2 regions of the Clostridium sp. Marseille-Q7071 genome follow, and region 1 is predicted to be linked to the other one. Evidence: riboswitches for the same ligand, from Rfam matches in the RefSeq annotation. Region 1 holds a riboswitch; the other holds the start of a gene.
The links. Region 1 has a riboswitch for magnesium ahead of mgtE (magnesium transporter). Riboswitches for the same ligand answer to the same signal wherever they lie in the genome.

Region 1 (9,830 bases):
CAGTATCACAAGCATGAAGAGATATAACTACATGAATTTTTTTATCTGGTGTATAGTTTTTTATATCTATAGCATGAAACTCCATATTTCTATATCCTAAGTTTTGTGACATTTTTTTAGAACTTTCAATAACCCCTTCAGAATAGTCCAAACCTATAAAATGACATTTTCTTTTTTTTACTTCTGTTAAATAGTAGTTAAGTACAAAAGATAAATAAGATTTACCACAACCGCAATCTAATATATTTATAGTAGTATTTTTAGGCAAATCATCTAATATACCCTCTAAAAGCTCTACATAGTGATCTATTTGATTATATTTTCTTATTTTATCATTCTTAATTTTACCTTCTTTACTCATTATTCCAATTTCTTTAAGAAGTGAATCAGCTTTTCCTACTTTTATATAATAATCTCTATTTAATATTGTAGAAGTATTGCCTTGGAAATTTAAACCTTTTTTATTAGAAATATTAGGTGTAGAAAGGGTCTCTTCATCTTCTACATCCACAGTTTTCATAGTTACATTTTTATTATCAGCAGTTATTAAAATAACTTCTCCTCGTTCGCTATAGGTCAAAGATATAGAGTCATAATTTTCAGCTTGTTTTATCACTTCATTAAATAGTTCAGATATAGTTAAAGCTTTTGTTATTCCATTAAAGTTATAATTTAATTTATCATCTTCAAAATTTGCTATACCTTTAAAGTCTTTTAAACCAGCAGCATAATTAATTGTTATATGTTTGAAAATTGCCTTATTTTCCTCAAATCTATTTTCTAATCCCATTAAAAAGAGTTTTAATTTATTAATATTAGCCTTATTCATGTTATCAAACCTCTCGCTTATTTTTATTATAAGTATATCAAAATCCTTTATTTTCTAAAAGAATAAAGTATATTATAGATGTACCACTTTTAAGTTTAATCTATACATTCATAGAATTGTGTTATTAAATTATTTAAGTTTACATTAATATAAAATTGAGAATTGACGATTGATAATGGACGATTATGGTGAATTCTCAGCAAAGCATGAGAATTTTTAAACTGATTAATTTACAAAGCTAATTGAATTTACTTTCATATGCTAATAAAAATAATAAGCTTTTATTAGAAAATAGTTAAAAATCTATGTTTTTTAAGTGAATTTTAAAGAATTTAATTTGTAAGAATTAATTTCAACCACAATTGTGCATTATTTTAAGCTTGAATTAAAATATTAATGGCGTAGATATTAGTTATACATTGACCTTTTATGTAGTTTATCTATATATATTTTATCCAATATTAAATTTTAAAAATATAATGTTACAAATCTATTGAAGTATTCAATAAGTAATAATTATACTATATAATTATTATTTGAAGGGGAAGATTTATTTGAAAAAAAGAAATAGCTTGATGATATTAATTTTTATGTTTATAATCATGATTTTAATAGCTATATCAGATAATATAAAGGGTGTTTTAATTCATACATTCAAAGAAGATTTTTCAATAGATAATTCCAGCATAGGATATATGATTACAATTGGATACATAGGATATATTTCTTTTACATATATAGATGGATTACTTTGCGAAAAAATAGGTCAGAAAAAAGTATTCTTATTAGGGTTGGGGATATGTACTATTACTTTATTTTTATTTTCACAGATATCAAGTTATATTATGCTCCTAATATGTATGTTTTTATTAAATGTTGGGATATCTCTACTTAGCATTAGTATTAATACCCTTGTACCTATTGTCGCCATGAGTTTTCAAGCAATAATAATTAGTGCTACTCATTTTTGTTATGGATTGGGTTCAACGGTAGGACAATATACAACCGGTAGCTTATTAGAAAATGGAGTAAACTAGAGAAGCATTTATCTAGTTATAGCTATACTTTTCTCACTTGCTTTTATAGTATTTATATTCGTTAAAGCACCACATGCACATATAAAGAAAGGAAATAATAAAGTAAATCTATTGTGGATTTTTAAAAATAAGATGGTTTATTTTTATGTACTTGCGTTAGGTTTTTATTGTTTTGCAGAGAGTGGTACATCAAATTGGTTAGTAAATTTTATACAAGAAAGCTTTAGCTATAAACAAAGCTCTACATATTTATCAATATTTTTTACTACACTTACTGTAGGAAGATTATTAGGTGGTTTTGTGGTAGAAAAAAGGGGATACTTAATTTCAGTAATGATGTCTTTATTTATAGGACTTATTTTATATGTATCAAGGATAATAATAGGTAGTAATATCATAGTTTTAGTTTATATATCAGGGTTATTTTTTTCTATAGCTTATCCTACTGTAGTTATTACTATAAGTAAGACTTTTAAGGACGATGCAATATATATTACAGGGGTTATAATTACTGCAGAAAGCATTATAAATATGGTATTAAATAATATTATAGCTAAACTTAATGATTTAATTAATTCAAATTTAGCTTTTTATATAATACCTATGAGTTTACTAATATCTATAATCTTTGTGTCATTAATTTATAAAGATACTAAAAAAACTTTAGCTTAAGGTAGGGATTTTATAATGAATAAAGGAAAATGGGTTAGTTTAAATTTAGCAAATGGAAGTAGAAGAGATTACATAATAAGGGATAGTTTAGGTATAACTATAGGAAGAATATATATAATAGAAATAGATAGTGACAACAGAAGTTGTTTGTTTAGGCTGAAGTTTTATAAAAGTAAAGAGGAAAGTTATGATTATTTAAAAGATACTATTACTCTTATTTTAAATATATTATTTAAGAATAACAAAGTAAATAAGGTTAATGTACTTTGTGGAGAAGATATTAACTTAAATGCCTTTACTAGTTTAGGATTTGATCTTGAGGGAATTATATCAGACAATATAATACATAAATCAAAGTTAGAGCATGAACTTTTATTTGGTATAAATAAAAATAGTTATGAAAGAAACTATATAGAAAAAGAATTAATTTTACATGGGAAAAACATATACTTAAAGATCTTAACTCCAGAAGATTCAGAGGAAATATTAAATTATTATGTTAAAAACAGGGAATATCTTACCCCTTTTGAACCTTTAAGAGATGAAAATTTTTATACTTTAGAAGAGCAATCTACAAGTTTAATTGAAAGTTATAAACAATTTATAAAGGGTCAAGCTGTACATTTTGGAATTTATAAAGAAGGAAAGTTCATAGGTAGAATTAAGATAAATAATATTGTTATGGGTGTGTTTAGAAATGCATTTATTGGATACTCTATAGATGAGAATGAGCAAGGAAAAGGATACATGAAAGAAGCGGTAAAACTTGCAATAGATTATGCTTATGAAGAATTAGAGCTTCATAGAATAGAGGCTAGTACAATGGTATCTAATGAAAAATCGCAAAGAGTATTGAAAAGCTGTGGATTTCAGGAATTAGGTATTAGCAAAGAATATTTATATATAAATGGTAAATGGCAAGATCATGTTGTGTTTTATAGAAACATAAAATAATGAGTATTGGGTTTACTTTTGTAGAGTATAGTAGTATTATAAATATGGTGATGATATAATTCACTAGAAACTTAATAAATCTTGTTAGGTGAGGTTACTGTATGAAAATATGCCACTGCCCAGAAATGTCCAGAGACACCAATGGGTTAGCAGATACTATCGAATTAAGGTTTTATCTAATGTGGCTGAGAATTTCTCTACGTCTTACAGAGCTAAAACTCAACGAGTTGAGGGTGCTTTACATTAATGCATTTTATTGGAGCTTTTAATTTGAGTGTTCTAATCTCTTTACTCGTGGAGTAAAGAGATTTTTAATTTTGATTTTGGAGGTGGCTGTCATGGAAGATGGCGGGAGTTATAGTATTTTGAAAAAATTAATATTCACTGCTATTCATGTAGCCACAAAGAAGATGAATAGCAGTGCCTAATAGGAGGTATTGCATATGGAATTCAAAAAAGTATTAGATTTGATTAAAGCAAGCAAATTTGTTGATGCAAGAAACTTATTAATTGAGGAAAAATCAGTAGATATTGCTCAATTTTTAGAAGAAGTAGATAGAGACAAAATGCTAATTATATTTAGGATTTTACCAAAAGACATAGCTACTGAAGTATTTTCTTATATGTCTACAGAAGATGTACAATATATTATAGAAGCTATAACAGATGATGAGCTTAGCCATATAGTTGATAAATTATTTTTAGACGATACTGTAGATATACTAGAAGAATTACCTGCAAATGTTGTTAAAAAGGTTCTTAAAAACACTAAAGAAGGTAAAAGAAGATTAATTAACACCTTTTTAAATTACCCAGATAATTCTGCAGGTAGCATAATGACTATAGAGTATGTAAGACTTAGAAAAGAAATGACAGTAAAGGAAGCTGTTGATCATATTAAAAGAACAGGGTTAAACAAGGAAACAATAGATACTTGCTATGTAACTAATGAAAAGAGAAAATTAGAAGGTGTATTATCTATTAGAGATTTAATATTAAATGATGATAATGAAATCATTAAAAATATAATGGATGATAATGTTATTTGCGCTCATACATTAGATGACCAAGAAGCAGTAGCGGATTTATTTAAAAAATATGACTTTTTAGCAATGCCAGTAGTAGATAATGAGAATAGATTAGTAGGTATTATAACTATAGATGATATAGTAGATATTATAGAACAAGAAAACACAGAGGATTTTCAAAAGATGGCTGCGATGGGGCCTTCAGAAGAAGAATATCTAAAAACTAGTGTATTTAATTTAGCTAAGAATAGAATAGTATGGCTGTTAGTTCTTATGATATCAGCTACATTTACAGGAAATATAATTAAAAGATATGATGAAGTATTACAATCAGTGGTTATACTAGCAGCATTTATACCAATGCTAATGGATACAGGTGGAAATGCAGGATCACAAGCTTCAACTCTTGTTATAAGGGGATTAGCTTTAGGTGAAATTGAATTAAGTGATGTATTTAAAGTGTTATGGAAAGAGCTAAGAGTTAGTGTTGTTGTTGGTATTGCACTATCAGGAGTAAACTTTTTAAGAGTATATTTTTTAGAAAAAGTAGAATTATATGTAGCAATAACAGTATGTGTGACTTTATTTTTTACAGTAGTAATAGCAAAAGTAGTAGGATGCGTTCTTCCTATAGCTGCTAAAAAGTTAAAACTAGACCCAGCTATAATGGCTAGTCCATTAATAACTACTATTGTGGATGCTTTAGCGTTAATAATATACTTTGGAATGGCAGCGATGTTTTTAGGAATATAGAAAAAGGATTGGTTAGATAAACCAATCCTTTTTTCTATACATGTAAATTTGTTATAAACTTTATAATACTTCTTTAACTACATTTCGTATAGCAATCATCTATTCTATTAAACTTTACTTCTCATTTATTTATTTTCTTATCAGTAGTAATATTATTATAATTTCAAGAAATTATAATAATCGTTTTATATCAATGATAAACTAAGTATGAAATTGAATTTAAAGTTTTACTTTAAAATTTAAGTTTTAATTACATGTGTTTTATTATGGATTTTTATAAGATAAAATGATAAAGAAGGAATAAGTAAAATAAAACTACCCCAGGTGTATCATTATAAAAAAAAACTAGAAATATAAAGAAAAATAGAGAATGTCAAATTTAATAGCGAATTATAAGATATAAAGCATAAATGTGCAGTATACTTTATGATAGTATATTCCTTGTCGCTACGACACAGACTCGGTGGTGACAAGCTGTTCAATTAACTTTTTAAATTAAATTAAAAAAGTTGTTGACAAGCAAAAAAATAAGTGATAAACTGATTAAGCAGTCGAAAAACGACGGTAAAAATTACTAATAATTTGGTCTTTGAAAATTAAACAGAGAAATAGGTAAAACCAGTTAATTCATTGAGTTTCGAAAGAAACTTAGAAATGACTATTATAGTCAGCAAACTTTACTTGAGCAATCAAGATACAAACTTTTAAATTGAGAGTTTGATCCTGGCTCAGGACGAACGCTGGCGGCGTGCCTAACACATGCAAGTCGAGCGATGAAGCTCCTTCGGGAGTGGATTAGCGGCGGACGGGTGAGTAACACGTGGGTAACCTGCCTCATAGAGGGGAATAGCCTCCCGAAAGGGAGATTAATACCGCATAACGTATGAAGGTCGCATGACTTTTATACCAAAGGAGCAATCCGCTATGAGATGGACCCGCGGCGCATTAGCTAGTTGGTGAGGTAACAGCTCACCAAGGCGACGATGCGTAGCCGACCTGAGAGGGTGATCGGCCACATTGGAACTGAGACACGGTCCAGACTCCTACGGGAGGCAGCAGTGGGGAATATTGCGCAATGGGGGAAACCCTGACGCAGCAACGCCGCGTGAATGAAGAAGGCCTTAGGGTTGTAAAGTTCTGTCATATGGGAAGATAATGACGGTACCATATGAGGAAGCCACGGCTAACTACGTGCCAGCAGCCGCGGTAATACGTAGGTGGCAAGCGTTGTCCGGATTTACTGGGCGTAAAGGATGCGTAGGCGGACATTTAAGTCAGATGTGAAATACCCGAGCTCAACTTGGGTGCTGCATTTGAAACTGGGTGTCTAGAGTGCAGGAGAGGAAAGCGGAATTCCTAGTGTAGCGGTGAAATGCGTAGAGATTAGGAAGAACACCAGTGGCGAAGGCGGCTTTCTGGACTGTAACTGACGCTGAGGCATGAAAGCGTGGGGAGCAAACAGGATTAGATACCCTGGTAGTCCACGCCGTAAACGATGAATACTAGGTGTAGGAGGTATCGACCCCTTCTGTGCCGCAGTTAACACAATAAGTATTCCGCCTGGGGAGTACGATCGCAAGATTAAAACTCAAAGGAATTGACGGGGGCCCGCACAAGCAGCGGAGCATGTGGTTTAATTCGAAGCAACGCGAAGAACCTTACCTAGACTTGACATCCCCTGAATTACCTGTAATGAGGGAAGCCCTTCGGGGCAGGGAGACAGGTGGTGCATGGTTGTCGTCAGCTCGTGTCGTGAGATGTTGGGTTAAGTCCCGCAACGAGCGCAACCCTTATCATTAGTTGCTACCATTAAGTTGAGCACTCTAGTGAGACTGCCCGGGTTAACCGGGAGGAAGGTGGGGATGACGTCAAATCATCATGCCCCTTATGTCTAGGGCTACACACGTGCTACAATGGTTGGTACAACAAGATGCAAGACCGCGAGGTGGAGCTAAACTTAAAAAACCAATCCCAGTTCGGATTGTAGGCTGAAACTCGCCTACATGAAGCCGGAGTTGCTAGTAATCGCGAATCAGCATGTCGCGGTGAATACGTTCCCGGGCCTTGTACACACCGCCCGTCACACCATGAGAGCTGGTAACACCCGAAGTCCGTGAGGTAACCGTAAGGAGCCAGCGGCCGAAGGTGGGATTAGTGATTGGGGTGAAGTCGTAACAAGGTAGCCGTAGGAGAACCTGCGGCTGGATCACCTCCTTTCTAGGGAGTCGACGTAGTTGGTAACTCTTCTACGAACACTGGTACTATACTCTGTTTAATTTTGAGCGACCAAGGTCCTACGGGACAAAGGAAAAGCTCAATTGTTCTTTGAAAATTGCACAGTGAAAATATTTGTTTAAATATCCTTTTAAATTAAAAGATAAATAAACAATTTCGTCAAGACAAACAAAAATAAATTTAAAAACTAAAGTTTTTGAATTCTATTTATGCGAATTTGTATAAGACATTTTTTTATAAAGTGATTAAGATTACTTTATAAAAAGCAATAGAAACGAGTAGTACAAGGAAACGAAGGAACGAGGAGCAGAGTTTACTGATGTAAATGAGCACCGCAGTGACTGAAGTTGACGAAGTAATACGAAGTTTATATTGATTTTTAGATAGGTCAAGCTACAAAGGGCGCAGGGTGAATGCCTTGGCACTAGGAGCCGAAGAAGGACGTGATAAGCTACGATAAGCTTTGGGTAGACGCAAATAGTCTGTGATCCAAAGATTTCCGAATGGGGGAACCCACATGGCTACGCCATGTACTATATGCTGAATACATAGGTATATAGAGGTAAACCCGGGGAACTGAAACATCTAAGTACCCGGAGGAAGAGAAAGAAAAATCGATTTCCTAAGTAGCGGCGAGCGAAAGGGAAAGAGCCCAAACCTAAGCCTTTGGCTTGGGGGTTGTGGACAGAACATAAATTTGCTGTATCTTTAGTTGAAGATAGCTGGAAAGCTACTCCGTAGAAGGTAATAGGCCTGTAAGCGAAAGAGATAAGGCAACAGTTCTGATCCAGAGTACCACGAGACACGTGAAACCTTGTGGGAAGCAGGGAGGACCACCTCCCAAGGCTAAATACTACCTAGTGACCGATAGTGAAGAAGTACCGTGAGGGAAAGGTGAAAAGAACCCCGGGAGGGGAGTGAAATAGAACCTGAAACCCTGTGCCTACAACCGATCGAAGCACTTTATATGTGTGACGATGTGCTTTTTGTAGAACGAGCCAACGAGTTACGATATGTAGCGAGGTTAAGTACTTAAGGTACGGAGCCGAAGGGAAACCGAGTCTGAATAGGGCGCAAAGTTGCATGTCGTAGACCCGAAACCGGGTGACCTATCCATGGCCAGGTTGAAGCGAGAGTAAAATCTCGTGGAGGACCGAACCACGTTGGTGTTGAAAAACCATGGGATGAGCTGTGGATAGCGGAGAAATTCCAATCGAACTCGGAGATAGCTGGTTCTCCTCGAAATAGCTTTAGGGCTAGCGTCGATTAATTAAGTAATGGAGGTAGAGCACTGAATAGGCTAGGGGGCATATCGCTTACCGAACCTTATCAAACTCCGAATGCCATATACTTGTATTTCGGCAGTCAGACTGCGAATGATAAGATCCGTAGTCAAAAGGGAAACAGCCCAGACCATCAGCTAAGGTCCCAAAGTGTAAGTTAAGTGGTAAAGGATGTGGGATTTCTAAGACAACTAGGATGTTGGCTTAGAAGCAGCCACTCATTCAAAGAGTGCGTAATAGCTCACTAGTCAAGAGATCCTGCGCCGAAGATGTCCGGGGCTAAAACTTACCACCGAAGCTATGGGTGTACACTATGTGTACGCGGTAGAGGAGCTTTCTGCATTGGCTGAAGTCGTACCGAAAGGAGCGGTGGACGATGCAGAAGTGAGAATGTTGGCATAAGTAGCGAGAGACAGGTGAGAATCCTGTCGGTCGAAAACCTAAGGTTTCCTGAGGAAGGCTCGTCCGCTCAGGGTTAGTCGGGACCTAAGCCGAGGCCGAAAGGCGTAGGTGATGGACAACAGGTTGATATTCCTGTACCACTAGCAGACGTTATTACAAATGGGGTGACGCAGGAGGATAAGATGTGCTAGCTATTGGATGCTAGTCTAAGCGTTTAGGTATGTAGGATAGGCAAATCCACCTACATTAGCTGAGGCGTGATGGGGAAGCCCTTTAAGGGTGAAGTATCTGATTCCACGCTGCCAAGAAAAGCCTCTATGGAGGAAGTTAGTGCCCGTACCGCAAACCGACACAGGTAGGTGAGGAGAGAATCCTAAGACCATCGGAAGAATTGCTGTTAAGGAACTCGGCAAATTGACCCCGTAACTTCGGGAGAAGGGGTGCCTACGCAAGTAGGCCGCAGAGAATAGGCCCAAGCAACTGTTTAGCAAAAACACAGGTCTCTGCTAAAGCGAAAGCTGATGTATAGGGGCTGACGCCTGCCCGGTGCTGGAAGGTTAAGGGGATTGCTTAGTGCAAACGAAGGCATGAACTTAAGCCCCAGTAAACGGCGGCCGTAACTATAACGGTCCTAAGG
Region 2 (9,830 bases), 1.5 Mb from region 1:
AATTTAAAACAAATAATGAATATTATATATTTTTTGTTAATAAGCTTTACATCTTTGGCATTTTAAATTATGATATTACAATTAAAGGGGGTGTTTCTATGATTAGCTTAAGCAAAACTCCTTACATTCCATCAATGACTATTAAGGAAACTCAAAAGGCAATCAAGGAAATAAAAGTATTTTATGAAAAAAATTTAGCTAAAACTCTTAATCTTTCTAGAGTTTCAGCACCACTATTTGTAAGAAAATCATCAGGACTTAATGATACCTTAAATGGAGTTGAAAGACCTGTTTCTTTTGACATACTTCATACTGGTGAAGAATTAGAAATAGTCCAGTCTCTTGCAAAGTGGAAACGGCTTGCACTTCATGAATATGATTTTCAAGTGGAAGAAGGCCTTTATACTAATATGAATGCAATTAGAAGAGATGAGCATTTAGATAATATTCACTCTATCTATGTAGATCAATGGGATTGGGAAAAAGTTATAGATAAATCTTCAAGAAATTTAGACTATCTAAAAAATACTGTAGAAAGTATTTATTCCGTGTTTCAAAATACAGAAGACTACCTTTTTGAAAAATATCCTCATTTAGGTAAAAAACTTCCGTCTAAAATAACCTTTATTACTTCTCAAGAACTAGAAGATGAGTATCCTAATTTGTCATCTAAGGAAAGAGAAAATCTTGCTTCTAAAGAGTATGGTACAATTTTTATTACTGGAATAGGAAAAGAATTGGCTTCAGGAAAAAAACATGATAATCGTGCAGCTGACTATGATGACTGGGAGTTAAACGGCGATATAATCTTTTGGAATCCATTACTTGAGGAAGGTTTAGAGCTTTCTTCTATGGGTATAAGAGTAGATAGTGCCGCTTTAGATCATCAACTTAAAGTTACAAACTCAGATTTTAAAAGAAATTTTCAATTTCATAGTTCAATACTTAAGGATGAACTTCCTTATACCATCGGTGGAGGTATAGGTCAATCTAGAATGTGTATGTATTTTTTAAACAAGATACATATTGGTGAAGTACAATCCTCAATTTGGCCTTTAGATATGATAGATGAATGTAAAAAACACAATATACACTTATTGTAAAAAGTATTTATTATTTCTATTAAAAAATATATCTTTAGAGAACTATAAATTATCCTTTTAAAACTATCATGTAGTAATTTACATCATGATAGTTTTAAATTATTTCTATATCTGTTCTCTATGGCTATTATAATAATTCTAATTTTTTATACTCTTCTGTGAGTTAAAAAAATCGTGACTAAAAGTCACGATTTTTCATAAATATATAGTTTCATAACATACATCTTTATATTATGAAACTATATATTAACTTGATTTTTTAAGTTTTCTCTTCCAGCTAGGTGTTAATAATTCTTCAATAATATCACTCATCACTGCCACACCACATAATTTCTCTTCCTCATCTACTACTGGTAATGAATAGAGTTCATATTTTACTGAAAGTTGAACAGCTTTTTCTATGTCATCACTATCTTTTACTAGTAAAACTTTTGTATTCATTATAGATTTTAATTTTGAATTGGGATCTGCTAAAATTAAATCTCTTAAAGATATAAAACCTTGAAGTTTTTCATTCTGATCTACTATATAAATGTAATGTGCAACCTCGTCGTCTGGCTTTAGTGCTCTTAAAATATCAATGGTTTCACTAGCAGTTATATCAATATTTAGAGAAATGAAGTCAGTGTTCATTATGCTACCTACCATTTCATCTTCATATTCCATAAGATCCCTTATCTCTAGCTCATCTTCATCATCAATATTTATTAATAAATTCTCCTTAGTTTCATCATCCATGTCTTCTAAAATATCAGCAATTTCGTCATTAGGCATAACATCTAATATTTCCTTTGCCTTTCCACTACTAAGATTTTTTAAAATATCTATTTGGATTTCCGTTTCTAATTCCTCTAATGTATCTGCTGCAAAATCATTTCTTAAGCTTTCAAATATTTTTCTTCTATCCTCTGAAGATAATCCCTCAACAATTTCTGCAAGTTCTACAGGATGAAGTTCTGTAAGCTTCTTATATGGTTCACTAAGTCTTAACCTATCGTCAATCATTTCTATAGATTGAACACTTTCCCAAGTTATAGAATCATCTTTTACTTCCTTATTTACAAATCTACAAAATCCTTTGACTAGACTTTCCATTCCAAATCTTCGTGATAAAGATAGTAATCCAGATTCCACTTCTAAAACTCTTATTTCTCCTGCTGTCTTTATCATCTTTAAATCATTAACTTTAATAACTTTTTTACCATTAATATCCACAATTTGTTTATCCAAAAGATTTTTAGATAATAGATAGGAGTACCTCCTAGGGATAATATCTTTTGCTCCTATAATCTTTACCATATAAGTTGATTTTTCTTTATAGATATCTATATTTCTAAATTCAAAGTTTAACAATTCCTTACCTTTCTTAATCTTGTATCCTATAGCCCTTGGATATCCTGATTCTGTAGTTACATATATATCTATTAATTTACCTATATTATCATCTAATTCATCATAAATATAGGCATTTAAAATATTGCTTAAAAAGAATTCATTTAGTTTTTTCATAGATACTCCTCCTTTTACCAGAGAAATATCTAATTATCTTTTTGAACAGAAAGCTATTAAATCATAAATATTTCTCTGGAATTTATTTAATTTTAACTTTGACTCTCTAATTCGAGGGCCACTTTCCATTCAAACTCACCACCTAAAATAAATTTATATTAAAATTTTTCTTATAGAAAATATATTTATACACAATAAAAAACTCACTTAAATAAAGTGAGATCTCTAGCCATAAAACTATGTTTGAGCTTTAGCACTATATAGCTTTGGACATTATGCCAGCTACATTAAGTAAAACCTTGATTCGGTAGTACCTGTTAACCCATTGGCATCTCTCGATGTTTCGGGGCAGTAGCGTATATCTATATAGGAGCCTCACCTAACGTTAATTATTTAAATTGTTTAACTTAATTAAAGCATATAAAATACCTTCTCCTATATTATACAATAAATAGCTTTAAATGTAACCCTATCAGTAGCTAATTTAATAAGATTTTGATGAAAAATTAATAATATTGTTGATTAATCAATGCAAAATTCAAAATTCACAATGCACAATTAAGGTTGAAATTATTTTTAGGCAAAATAATTTCTTTAATGTACTCTTTGACTAGCAATGTAATTGCTAATCATTCATGAAAAGTTGCCTTGTAATTTCAAGGAATAATCAATTCTAAATTTCTCAGCCTTTGCTGAGAAATATCCATAATTATGAATTTTGCATTGTGAATTGTGAATTAAAATCCTTAAGAGTGTAGCTATATTCAGCTATACATTAATTTTAAAAGTAGTTTATCTATAAAATAGAGTGGTGAATTAGTCACCACTTTATTTTATTTTTCTATTTCTTTATGCTCTACTTTTTCATCCTTATTTTGTATTTCCTCAGTTTTGCTTTTAAATAAATCATTTATATTTACTCCAGTTAATGCATTAACGGTTTCAGGAAGAGAGCTCATTATATCAGTTACATACTTAGTAACTTTTGAAGCTCCTTTTCCACTTCCCTCTCCACTATCTATAATAACAATTTTCTCAGTTTTTGATAATGGATCCGCAACTGCTTTTGCTATATCTGGTAGCTTATCTATTATCATTTGGGTAACTGCAGCATCATTATACATTTTAAAAGCTTCTGCTTTTTTCATCATTGCTTCCGCCTCTGCACGTCCTTTTTCTCGTATAATATCTACTTCTGCCATACCTTGAAGTTTTAATGCTTCTGCTTTAGCCTTACCTTCAAGCTCTATGGCTCTTGCTCTAGCTTCAGCATCAGCAATTTCTTTAAATTTAACTGCTTCTGCCTCTTTTTCTTGTTTGTATTTATTAGCATCTGCTTGTTTTTTAATGGTTGCTTCAAGCTCTCTTTCCTTTCTTAAAGATTCTTGAGTAGCAATTTCTATTTCTCTTTCCTTCTTAACAAGCTCTATCTTCATATTTTCATCAGCAAGTTCTCTTTCTTTTTGTTTTCTTAATATTTCGACTTGCATTTGTGTTTCTGTAACTTCTTTTTGAACCTTGTTACTTTCAATTTGATATGCGAGGTCTGATATAGCCTTTGCACTTTCTTGCTCTTTCCTATAAGCTTGAACCTTTAATTCTTTTTCTTTGTTAGATTCTGCAATTTGAGTTTCTGCAAGTATTTTAGCTGCCTCTCCTTCTCTATAAGCTTGAGAAGTTTTTACATGAGTTTCTTTTTGTGCCTCTGCCTGTGCAATATCAGCATCTCTTTTAACTTGAGCAACCCTTGGGCGACCTAAATTAACTAAATAGTTATCATTGTCGGATAGATCCTTAATAGTAAAAGCTTTAATTTCTAATCCTAACTCTGCCAAATCTACAGCTGCAACTTCTTGAACTCGAGAAACAAATTTTTCTCTATCTTTATATATTTCTTCAACTGTTAGCTTTGAAATAATTTCTCTTAACTTACCTTCAAGTACATCCTTTGCAGTATCTTTAATGTTTACTATGGTATTAGCTTCGTTACCAGTATTAAATTGCTCTATTGCCGATAAAATAGATTCTGCTGTAGATTTAACTTTAACAATAGCCACTCCATCTGCTATTATTCCAACACCTTGCTCTGTTAAAGCTCCGTCAGTTCTTACATCAATTTTCATATTTTCTAAGGATATAATATCAGTTCTTTCTAGTAGAGGAAAAACAAATCCTCCTGCTCCGCTAATTACTCTCTTCTTAAGACCAGTTACTACCAAAGCCTTATCTTGAGGCACTCTCTTCCATAGTGAAAATAATAATAAGATTAGTAATAATAATACTCCTAAAATTATAAGAGGAATAAAAAAAGGTGAATTCATGATTATTGCTCCTTTATATTAATAATTTTATAATTTTTCCACATAAAATACCTGATTTTCAATTTTTTTTATACATACTAGAGTATTTACATCTAATTGCTTTAAGTTTATTTCTTTAGCTGGTGAAGTCATTTTAACTCCATTATATACATAAGATATTCGTCCAAAACCATTTTCATATATTGTTGTAGTAACTACTGCCTTTTCGCCAATTAAGTTTTCTGTCTTCATATCAAAGCTTCCTTCTATTTTCTTAAGTGGCTTTATTATAAATTTATTAATAATTTTAGATGTTGCTAATCCTAAAGCTATAGATATCGCTAATGTATAATACCATTTGAAATGCTTTTCACTTAAATACATACCACAACCACTAAAAACCGTTAAAAAAGCCATTATACAAGTTCCATTAATATGCATAATATTTGCTAATAAATCGTTGGGTAAATCTGCTCCTTCTAGATTAAACCCATCGAAAATTCCTCCTAATATAAACATAAGACCTACATATAAAATACAAAATATAAATCCTTTTTTATATATTTCAAATGCCATTCACATCACCCTTCTAAAATATTACATAATAATATCAATTTGAGTTTATAACATAGCCTTATATAAATATCCATACATAATTTTCTCAATACATCCCATACTAAAATAAGAAATCAAAATCTTAAAGTAAAGGAGTGATATATAATGAATAAAGAAAGAGAAAAATTTGATGTAAGTAATCCTAAAGGTGTACCTTATGTTAAAATGAAAATTGATGATTATGTAGATCCTAATTTAACTAATCTTAGTCAAAATAAGGATTTAAAGGATGAAATTTCCAATACTGGTCTTCCAACTAAAGGTCAAGTTAATAATGTCAATACTTCTATTCAAGATTTAGTTGAAGGATTAAATTATGAATACGATGATCCTAGAAAGTAATTAAAATGTGATTTTCCATAATAACTATAACTTTAAAAAAGTAATAGTTCATATTTTAAAAATAACTAGTCATTATGACATAAATGTTTTCTCATATTTGACTAGTTATTTTATTTTATTATTTTGTTACAAAATCACATTTTATAACTTCAAATTTTAAGTAAAAAATATATTTTTATGTTTATTTTTTATTTCATTAATATAATTAACTCTACTATGAAAACTAATTCTACCTTTAAACCAAAATTCCTTCATATTTGTAGTATATTACCATTATATGATTGATTTTCCTTTGGTTATCCTCATTTTAGATAATTTATAAGAATATATTGTTATTCATATTTTTTAATACTTGTGTTAATATTAGGCTATGTTTTAAATTTCACTTGAAATTTAAATATTTTTTATATTTTATAATAAATTATTAACGAAAGATAATTATTAATAGATTATACTATCTCTATGGAGGAATTTATATGAAATTAAATACAGAATTTTTACCTATAAATAAAGAAGATATGAAAAAGCGGAATATAGAACAGTTAGATTTCGTTATTATCACTGGTGATGCTTACATAGACCATCCTTCCTTTGGTACAGCCATTATAGGAAGAGTTTTAGAAAGTGAAGGATATACTGTTGGAATAATAGCTCAACCTAATTGGAATAATGTTGATGATTTTAAAAGATTAGGAGAACCTAAATATGGTTTTTTAATAAACTCTGGTAATATTGATTCTATGGTTAATCATTACACTGCTTTTAAGAAAAGAAGAAGTGATGATCTATACTCTCCTGGTGGGAAATCAGGATATAGGCCAAATAGAGCAGTTATTGTTTACAGTAATAGAGCAAGAGAAGCCTATAAAAATGTTCCAATAATTATTGGTGGTATTGAAGCTAGTCTTAGGAGATTTGCTCACTATGACTATTGGGATGATAAGGTTAGAAAAAGTATTCTCATGGATTCTAAGGCAGATTTATTAATATATGGTATGGGCGAAAGACCTATATTAGAAGTGGCTAAATTTTTAAGCTATGGAAGTTCTGTAGAAAGATTACATCATGTAAGAGGCACATCTTATATAACTAAAGACATTTCCAATATTAAAGATTACATTCTACTTCCTTCTTTTGAAGAAGTTTCTACAAATAAAAAAGCCTATGCTAAAAGCTATAAGCTCTATTCAAAAGAGCAGGATTCTATATGGGGAAAAACTTTAATTGAACCCTATGGTGATAGATATGTGGTACAAACCCCTCCTCAACATCCACTAACAGAAGAACAAATGGATAAAGTTTATAATCTTCCATATACAAGAACCTATCATCCAATTTATGAGCCTATGGGAGGAATTCCTGCATTACAAGAGGTTAAATTTTCAATTACAAGCCATAGAGGTTGCTTTGGAAGTTGTTCTTTTTGCGCTCTAACATATCACCAAGGAAGAGTAATACAAAATAGAAGTCAGCAATCTATAATAGATGAAGCTAAACTTTTAACTGAAGATAGTAATTTTAAAGGGTATATTCACGATATTGGCGGACCTACTGCTAATTTTAGACATAGAGCTTGTAAAAAACAACTGAAACATGGAGTATGTAAAGATAGACAATGTATGTTCCCTACTCCTTGCAAAAATTTAATTGCAGATCATAGCGAATATTTAAGTCTTTTAAGAAAGGTAAGAGCTCTTCCTAAAATAAAAAAAGTATTTATTCGTTCTGGTATACGCTACGATTATTTAATGGAGGATAAAAACACAAATTTTTTTCATGAGCTTTGTGAACATCATATCAGTGGACAACTTAAAGTTGCCCCAGAACATATAAGTGATAAAGTATTATCACAAATGGGTAAACCTAAAAAGCAGGTTTATGATAGTTTTAAAAAGAAGTATGCAGACATAAATAAAAAATTAGGGAAAAATCAATTTGTAGTTCCATATTTAATGTCTAGTCATCCTGGTAGTGATATAAACGCAGCTATTGAGCTTGCAGAATATATTAAAACTATGGGACATATGCCAGAACAAGTACAGGATTTCTATCCAACACCTGGAAGTCTTTCAACTACTATATATTACACTGGTATAAACCCTATAACTGAAAAAGAGATTTATGTACCTAAAGAACATAAAGAAAAAAGTATGCAAAGGGCACTTCTACAGTTTCAAAATCCTGAGAATCATACCTTAGTTAAAAATGCACTAATTAAAGCAAATAGAAGTGACTTAATTGGATTTGGATCAAATTGTTTGATTGCTCCTAGACCTATAAAAAAGCAAGGTTATCAAGGTAAAAATAAAGTGAAAGAGCAAGATGTGAGTAAAAAATCTTATAAAAATAAAAAAAGCTTAAAATCATCAAAAGGCTCAAAAAAATTGTAACAATCTTTTAGACATTTTTAAAAGTATTAGCGAGTATTCTTTTTAATTAGACTATAAGCTTAAAAAAAGAGAAAAATATAAAGAAAGCATTTAACATATAGGATTTATTTATTAAAATTTGTCATTAAAATTTTATTTAAAATGTGCATCCTAAATTTAAAAGACTAAATATTTAAGTTATCTCTATTTTATTATCTGAAAAATAAAAAACATTAAAATTTCATTGCTGATAGCAATGAAATTTTAATATTTTCTTTAATTTAAAGAGAAAAGAAGCCATTTTTTCAGATGATTTTAAAAATTATTTTGAGAAGACTCATTTTTTATAATTTTGTCTAAATTTTTTTAGTCCATAAACCATAGTTATTACCCATAATATCTCACCAACTAACTTTACTCCAAAAAATCTCATATCTACTATTGTTAAAAGTACTGAAGCAAGTGTCAATAAGGAAGATATTAATATTAATAATGAGCCTAACTTATTTGAATATTTATATCCATAAGCTCTAATCCCCATAACAAAATATATTGTATTTATTATACACAATATTAAATACATATTATAATCTTTTCCAAGTATTATAGTATATCCATATAATTCTGATAAAGTTGTTTTTATTGGTGCTTTTACTGCTATAAATAAATAAATCACTAAAAATATGGTACTTATAAAGTAAAAATAGTTAAGTTTAATCTTATCATTCCTAGAAAAAATATAAATACATATAAATCCTATTATTGGCAAATAAACTATTTCTAAAAACATTATTGGCTTTAATAAGTATATATATAAAGGTCTTTGATTTAAATATAAGAGTAAAAGTGAAATATATCTTAATACTACTAGAATTAAGGCCATTACTGTTATATGCTTTATTTTCTCAGGTGCATAACTTATAGAAGTAGTAATTCCCTCATAGATTAGCATTATCATTCCCAATATGCATGCCAAATAAATATATCCTACCAAGTTATCGTCTCCATTTCACTTATTCTTAGTAATATATATTTATTATTTTAATTAATTATGACAAATAATTACATTCCCTAAGATATCCTAATACTTTAATTGCTCTTCTTTCACATTTTATATAAAGAGGGAAATCTGGCCCTTTTTCTCCATCAATATCTGTTACTATATCTTCATCACATTCAATAATTAATTCATCTGTTTTAAAGCATAGCACACCGTCCATATCATAAATATCTCTTTTGGTAGCTATTATAAATAAATTATTTAAAGCATTTTTTATTACATCACTTTTTATAACAATTACATCTAAAAGTCCATCATCAGCTTCAGACTTTTGTGCTAATTTTATATTCCCTGCAGTTTTACCATTAAAAACTAATAGTGCATACATGAGTCCATCATAGTTAACCTTAGGAGAAGTTATTTTCACTTTAAGTTTTCTTATATTGGGAATTTGTTCTAAGCCCTTAATATAATATGCTAATTTTCCCATGGTATTCTTCATATTAGTATCAGTTTTCTGAGATACATCAGTAAAAATACCTGTACTTGCCACATTTACAAAGTATTTATCATTTATTTTTCCTAAATCTAA

Region 2: another riboswitch for magnesium. It lies ahead of ACWPW7_RS09075 (magnesium transporter); the one in region 1 lies ahead of mgtE (magnesium transporter).

Annotation. Positions count from the first base shown of each region.
Region 1 is NZ_CBCOPR010000001.1:489,493-499,322, reverse strand. It holds gene ACWPW7_RS02250 (class I SAM-dependent methyltransferase) at 1-829, opposite strand, end outside; partial or broken gene ACWPW7_RS02245 (MFS transporter) at 1,366-2,538, shown strand; gene ACWPW7_RS02240 (GNAT family N-acetyltransferase) at 2,554-3,492, shown strand; M-box (ykoK) riboswitch at 3,566-3,731, shown strand; gene mgtE (magnesium transporter) at 3,936-5,273, shown strand; rRNA gene ACWPW7_RS02230 (16S ribosomal RNA) at 5,979-7,490, shown strand; rRNA gene ACWPW7_RS02225 (23S ribosomal RNA) at 7,895-9,830, shown strand, end outside.
Region 2 is NZ_CBCOPR010000001.1:1,951,905-1,961,734, reverse strand. It holds gene asnA (aspartate--ammonia ligase) at 99-1,103, shown strand; gene ACWPW7_RS09075 (magnesium transporter) at 1,350-2,612, opposite strand; M-box (ykoK) riboswitch at 2,840-3,006, opposite strand; gene ACWPW7_RS09070 (flotillin family protein) at 3,446-4,933, opposite strand; gene ACWPW7_RS09065 (NfeD family protein) at 4,961-5,488, opposite strand; gene ACWPW7_RS09060 (hypothetical protein) at 5,633-5,869, shown strand; gene ACWPW7_RS09055 (YgiQ family radical SAM protein) at 6,346-8,259, shown strand; gene ACWPW7_RS09050 (hypothetical protein) at 8,576-9,214, opposite strand; gene ACWPW7_RS09045 (YegS/Rv2252/BmrU family lipid kinase) at 9,288-9,830, opposite strand, start outside.